2 regions of the Gordonia sp. GONU genome follow, and region 1 is predicted to be linked to the other one. Evidence: riboswitches for the same ligand, from Rfam matches in the RefSeq annotation. Region 1 holds a riboswitch; the other holds the start of a gene.
What was found. Region 1 has a riboswitch for cobalamin ahead of NWF34_RS13865 (CbtB-domain containing protein). Riboswitches for the same ligand answer to the same signal wherever they lie in the genome.
Positions count from the first base shown of each region.

Region 2: linked by a shared signal. The riboswitch ahead of NWF34_RS18370 (iron ABC transporter permease) and the one ahead of NWF34_RS13865 (CbtB-domain containing protein) in region 1 are both predicted to bind cobalamin.

Region 1 covers NZ_JANRHB010000013.1:57,805-61,214, reverse strand. The annotation lists gene NWF34_RS13870 (ATP-dependent helicase) at 1-1,871, opposite strand, end outside; cobalamin riboswitch at 1,882-2,058, shown strand; gene NWF34_RS13865 (CbtB-domain containing protein) at 2,097-2,330, shown strand; gene NWF34_RS13860 (CbtA family protein) at 2,365-3,198, shown strand; gene NWF34_RS13855 (histidine phosphatase family protein) at 3,217-3,410, shown strand, end outside.
Region 2 covers NZ_JANRHB010000024.1:32,344-35,753, reverse strand. The annotation lists gene NWF34_RS18375 (ABC transporter ATP-binding protein) at 1-611, opposite strand, end outside; gene NWF34_RS18370 (iron ABC transporter permease) at 611-1,663, opposite strand; cobalamin riboswitch at 1,735-1,917, opposite strand; gene NWF34_RS18365 (L-lactate dehydrogenase) at 2,038-2,991, shown strand; gene NWF34_RS18360 (excalibur calcium-binding domain-containing protein) at 3,129-3,401, shown strand.

The sequences.
Region 1 (3,410 bases):
GGCAGCCGGCCGGGTTGGCCGAACGCCGGCGACACCAGGACACGGTCGTGGGTGATGTCCTCGATCCGCCAGCTCGTCGCGCCCAGCGCGAACACATCGCCGACCCGCGACTCGTAGACCATCTCCTCGTCGAGTTCACCGACGCGCGTGGACTTCTCACCGGTATCGATGCGGCCCGCTCGCTGCGCTCCCGGCGCCGAGACCATGAAGACGCCGAACAGCCCGCGATCCGGGATCGACCCACCGGAGGTCACCGCGAGTCGTTGGGCACCACGGCGACCCGTGATCACGCCCGCGTCGCGATCCCAGTTGACCCGGGGGCGCAGTTCGGCGAACTCGTCGGAAGGGAACCGTCCGGCGATGAGATCGAGCGTCGCGTCGAAGACCCCGCGTCCGAGATCTTTGTAGGGAGCGGCCCGGCGGACCACCTCGTACCAGTGGTCGACCTCGAGATCGTCGACGGCGGCGGCCGCGATGGTCTGCTGGGCAAGGATGTCCAGGGGATTCTGGGGAACCTTGATCTCCTCGATCGCACCGTCGAGCATGCGCTCGACGGTGACCGTGCAGTGCAGCAGGTCGGTGCGGTGTTTGGGGTAGAGGATGCCCTGGCTGATCTCGCCCACCTGGTGGCCCGCGCGGCCGATACGTTGCAGACCGCTCGCGACCGACGGCGGTGCCTCGACCTGGATCACCATATCCACCGCACCCATGTCGATGCCGAGTTCCAGCGAACTGGTCGCCACCACGCACGCGAGACGACCGGCCTTGAGGTCGTCTTCGATCTGGGCGCGGTGCTCCTTGCTCACCGAACCGTGGTGGGCACGCGCGAGAACGGCTTCGGCGCCGGAGCTCGCCCCGCTGCCCATCACGAACGCCGGGGCCCCGCCCGCGACCGTCGGATTGGCCCTGGGTTCGGTGGTTGTGCCTTGTCGCCCGGCGTGGATCTCGTTGAGCCGCGCGGTCAGCTTCTCGGCGAGGCGTCGCGAGTTCGCGAACACGATCGTCGCCCGGTTGGCCTCGATCTGGTCGACGATCGACGCCTCGACGTACGGCCACAGCGAACCGGCGGTGGGAGAGAAGGCATCGTCGAGTTCGGCCGGGTCGGCGCCGTCGGGACCGGGGGCCGGCGGGATGTTGGCCATGTCCTCGACCGGGACGTCGACGCGGAGGTCGAAGGTCTTGTCGGCCTTCGGTTTGACCACCTGGCACGGGGCCGACCCGGACAGGAACCCGGCGACGACCTGGGGTGGCCGCACGGTCGCCGACAGGCCGATCCGCTGAGCGGGTTTCTCGAGCAGTTCGTCGAGGCGCTCGAGGGTCAGCGCCAGGTGCGTGCCGCGTTTGGTCGCGGCGACCGCGTGCACCTCGTCGACGATGATCGCCTCGACGTTCGTGAGACTCTCCCGCGCCGCCGAGGTCAGCATGAGGTAGAGCGACTCCGGGGTGGTGATCAGGATGTCGGGCGGGGTCTTCACCAGGGCGCGGCGGTCGGCCGCCGAGGTGTCGCCGGAGCGGACGCCGACCGTGATGTTCGGTTCGGGCAGGTTCAGTTCCTGCGCGGCGCGGGTGATGCCGGTGAGCGGCGCGCGCAGGTTGCGCTCCACGTCGACGGCGAGCGCCTTCAGCGGCGAGATGTAGACGACCTTCGTGCCCGGACGGCGTGCAGCGGTGTCGGCGGCGAGCCGGTCGAGGGCCCAGAGGAACGCCGCCAGGGTCTTGCCGGAGCCGGTCGGTGCGATGACCAGCGTGTTCGCGCCGTCGGCGATCGAGGTCCAGGCGCCCTTCTGCGCCGCGGTCGGCTTGGTGAACGCCCCGGTGAACCATCGCCGGGTGGGGGCGGTGAAGCGGTCGAGTACCGAAGGGCGGGGCATCTCTCCACTATGTCTCACATGTGTGACAGGTCGGGGTATACAGTCATCTCACGCCTGTACGGGGAATCCGGTGAGAATCCGGAACGGTCGCGCCACTGTGAACGACGAACCGGACGCGGTCGAGGATTTCGACGGTGCCTGGGGAAGACATGAGTCAGGATGCCGTGCCGGCGAGTAACTGATCCACCACACTCACCGACGCGAGATCGGCGAAAGGACATCCCGATGACAGCTCCCCGTACGTCCGAAGCAGTCACACCCGCACCGCGCGCTCTCGCGGTACCGAATCTGTCGGTCGCCGGCGCGGCGCTCTGGCTGAGCCTCACCGTGCTGCTGGCCGGGCTCGCCTACTACTTCCTCGGCTACGACCAGGGTGTCGTCTCCGTCTTCGGCGAGGACACGCACGTGCACGAGTTCGTGCACGACGCCCGCCACTTCCTCGGCTTTCCCTGCCACTGAGTCGTTCTGACCCGATCGGTAGGGACAAGTTCACATGGAGAAGAGATTCATCGGCGCAGGCCTGCTGTCGGGCCTGATCGCCGGCATCCTGTCGTTCGTCTTCGCACGGTTCTACATCGAACCCGTGGTGTCGAAGGCCGTCGACTACGAGGGCGCCCGCTCAGAGGCCGAGGAGACACTGGCCCATGCCGCCGAGGCGGGTGGCCACCACCACGGCGACGGCGGTGAGGTCTTCACCCGCGCCATGCAGGAGAACCTGGGCGCCGGCGTCGGCAACCTGGTGTTCGCGCTGTGCATGGGGGCGTTCTTCGCGGTCGCCTTCACCGTGCTGTGGAGCTACCTCGGCAACCGGTATCCCGCCACCGATGCCCGCGCGGTCGCCGGAGTGATCGGTGCGATCGGTTTCGTGGCCGTCTTCGGCGTGCCGTTCTTCGCCTACCCGGCCAATCCGCCGGCCGTAGGGGACGACGACACGATCGGGGATCGGACCGGCGCCTTCCTGACCATCACCGTCGTGTCGCTGGTGCTGGCGATCGCAGCCGTCGTACTCGCGCTGTGGCTGCGTCCGCGGATCGGCGGGTTGGTGTCGGCGGTCGTGGGCGGCGCGGCGTATCTGACAGCGGTCGGTATCACGATCGCGTTCCTGCCGTCGTTCAGCGAGGTGCCCGATCCGGTGCGCGACGAATCCGGTCGGATCGTGTTCCCGGGATTCCCGGCGGATGTGGTCGCCGACTTCCGCGTGTACACGATCACCAACCAGGTCATCCTGTGGACGGTGCTGACGGTGACCTTCGCGCTGATCCTCGGCGCGATGGCGCGGTCGAAGAACCCGACCGCGCGCCGGACGGTCGACGCCGCCGAGAACTGAACGGGCCCGGACGTTCTCATGCAGATCATCACCGCCGGGCGCGCCGGTCCCAACAGATCGGTGCGCTTCGGCGGTGATGCGCCGCTGGACGAGCGCGGGCGGCGCGACATCGAAGCGCTCGCCGCATCGGTCGCCGGACCGGTGACGCTTTGCGGACCCGAGGCCGCGACCCGCGAGACTGCCCGGCTCCTGGGCGGGCGGCCGGAAGTCGA
Region 2 (3,410 bases), on a different contig from region 1:
AGGTCCAGGTCGTGCATGGCGGAGATGACCGTGGCGTCGAGGTCGTCGAGGATCTGCATCAACCGCAGCCGCCAGGCCGCGTCGAGATGGTTCGTCGGCTCGTCGAGAACGACGATCGGCGTCTGCTGGGCGATCGCGCGGGCGAGCACGACTCGATGCCGTTCGCCGCCCGACAGATGCATACACGACCGGCGTTCCCAACCGCCCAGTCCCACCTGCTCCAAAGCGGACCGGATGATCTCGTGGTCGTCGGAATTGCCTGTGGACCAGGCAGACCGGTACGGCGTGCGTCCGAGGCCGACCGCTTCGGCGACCGTGAGTTCGGCCGACGGATGTTCATCCTGACCGACGACCGCGATCGACAGCGCACGACGCCGCGCGGGAAGACGATCGAGATCGTCGCCGGCCAACCGGATACGCCCGGTCGCCGGTCTCTCGAGACCGCACAGGGTCCGGAGCAACGTGCTCTTCCCCGCCCCGTTCGGGCCGACGATGGCGAGGCGGGTTCCGGCCGGGACGTCGAGGTCCACCTCGCGCAGGATCGTGCGGCCCCCACGACGACAGCTGACGGCGCTCGCGCACAGGGTCATCGAACGTGTGCCGGAGCTCATCAGGACCCGCCGCCGAACACGTACTGGCGTCGTCCCATCAAGAACAGGAAGATGGGTGCGCCGATCAGTCCGGTCACGATGCCCAGCGGCATCTCGCGTGGTGAGGCCGCCACTCGTGAGATGACATCGACCCACACGAGGAACAGGGCACCGCCGCAGACCGCGACGGGGATCATCGCCCGGTGCGTCGCGCCGACCAGCAGCCGAGCGGCGTGGGGGACGATCAATCCCACGAATCCGATTCCGCCCGCGACCGCGACCAGGACTCCGACGACGATGCCCTGGACCGCGAACAACGCGTTCCGCATGGCACGCACGGGAACCCCGAGAGACGTCGCGGTGTCGGTGCCGGCCGCGTAGGCGTCGAGCCAGGAGTGGATCGCCAGCATCGCGAACGCCGTGACGGCGACGACGACGCCGGCGATCTGGACTTTCGCCCAGGTCGCGCCGGCGACGCTGCCCAGCATCCAGAACATCACGTTGTCGGCGGCATGCGGGTCCGCGGCGGTGAACACCAGCAAGGAGGACAGCGCCATGAACGCCGACGACAGCACCACCCCGGAGAGGATCAGGCGCAAGGCGGTCAGTCCGCCCTGCGACCGGGCCACCGCGTACACCGTGACCGACGCCACGAGTGCGCCGACCAGGGCGCCGCCGGACAACGCCCAGACGCCGAGGGCGGCAAACGAACCGAGCGTGATGACGGCCGTCGCGCCGACCGCGGCTCCGGCGGACACGCCCAGAAGGTACGGCTCGGCGAGCGGATTGCGGACGAGGGCCTGCATGACTGCACCGGCGAGGGCCAGACCGGCGCCGACGATCGCCGCGAGAACCGAACGCGGCACACGGAGATCCCAGATGATCACGGAGTGCGCGGTGTCGAGCTCGTCACCTCGGAGATGCCCGGCGACGGTACGCCAGACATCACCGATGGGTATGGTCTCGGCGCCGAAAGCGGTGGCGACAGCAATGCTCACCAGGGTGAGAACGAGAAGGATCAGGGCAAGAGGCATCGACGGAAGTCGCCGTACCGACGTGTCGGTGGCGATCATCGTCGTGCCGTCGGGAGGACGGGGCACGGGTGGTACTGCCTTCGGTCTGGGTATCTGTGCGCGAGATACCGGGTGGACTCGACGAGAACGGCAGGTATTCGGACTCGGGTTCGTCCGGACCCGACGCCTTCCCGGGTTGCCCCAGTGGCTTGATGTCGGGTCCGTCCCCCATACCGCTGCGCGCCAGTCCTGGATTCGCACCAGGTTCCCCGGCACCCGCTTGTGCAGGTGCGACCGATCTCTCCGGTGAGGTTAGCAATACGGACACCGAGGCCCAACGTGCGTAGCCGGGCGAGTGCTGCCCGGAGGTCGTAGGCTTGGGGCCGGCAGAGCAACGACCAGACGCGAATCGAACCGAGGCGGACGGTGATCCGATGGACGGACGGCCCACGAAACTGGCCATCATCGGCGCGGGCGCGGTGGGCACCGCGATCGCCTACTCGGCACTGATCCGGGGGGTCGCGCGGACCGTCGCCCTGCTGGACATCAAGGCGACGAAGGTCACCGCGGAAGTGCTCGACCTGTCGCACGGTCTCGAGTTCGTGCCCCGTGCCGACATCATCGGCTCCGACGACGTGTCGGTGTGCGCCGACGCCGACGTCGTCGTGTTCACGGCCGGTGCCAAGCAGAAACCGGGTCAGTCGCGTCTCGAATTGGCCGAGGCGACAATAGGTTTGACACGATCGATCCTGCCCGGGGTGCTCGAGGTCGCGCCGAATGCGATCTACCTCATGGTGACCAATCCGGTCGACGTCGTCACCTACGCCGCCCAACGGATCACCGGCCTGCCGTCGAATCGGCTGTTCGGTTCCGGAACCGTTCTCGACTCGTCGCGCCTACGGTTCCTCGTTGCGCAGCACTGCGGTGTGGCGGTCCAGAGTGTGCATTCCTATATCGTCGGCGAACACGGCGACAGCGAGATCCCGCTGTGGTCTTCGGCGACGATCGGCGGGGTGCCGCTGACATCCTGGACGGCCTTGCCCGGCCGGCCGGCCATGGATTCCGTTGCACGCGAACGCATTCGGAATGAGGTCGTGCACGCCGCCTACGCGATCATCGAGGGCAAGGGTGCCACCAACTACGCCATCGGCCTCGCCGCCACCCGGATCGTCGAAGCTGTGCTCGGCGACGAACACCGGGTGCTGCCCGTCTCGACGGTCGCCTCCGGGTTCCCCGGGCTCGAGGACGTATGTCTGTCCCTGCCGACGGTCGTCGACCGCGGTGGTGCGCAGACGCGACTCGAGGTGCCGCTGTCGCCGGACGAGGAGGCGGGTCTGCTCGTATCGGCCGAGACCCTGCGCGGGATGCAGGCGCGATTCGGGTTGTAGCGCGCTCCTTCGGTCCCGTGACGACCTTGCATGGCGCACTGTCCATCGGCCGGACCAATCTCGCGACACAACGCGGATACCGACGACGCTGCCGGGTTAGCTTTGCCTGGTCACATCGGTCTAGGGAGAGTTCGACGATGAGTGCTTCGCGAAAGATGGTTCTGGGGTTCGTCGCTGCGGCGTCGATGGCAGTCGCGCCGCTGATGGTCGCGGCACCCGCGTCGGCCGCGACCGACTACGCCAACTGCACGGCACTCAACGCCGACCACCCGCACGGCGTCGGCGAGCCCGGTGCCGTCGATTCGACCTCCAGCACCCCGGTCACGAACTTCACCGTCGACCAGGCCCTCTACGACGCCAACGACGAGAGCGATCGCGACAAGGACGGCATCGCCTGCGAGAAGCAGTGACCGCGATTC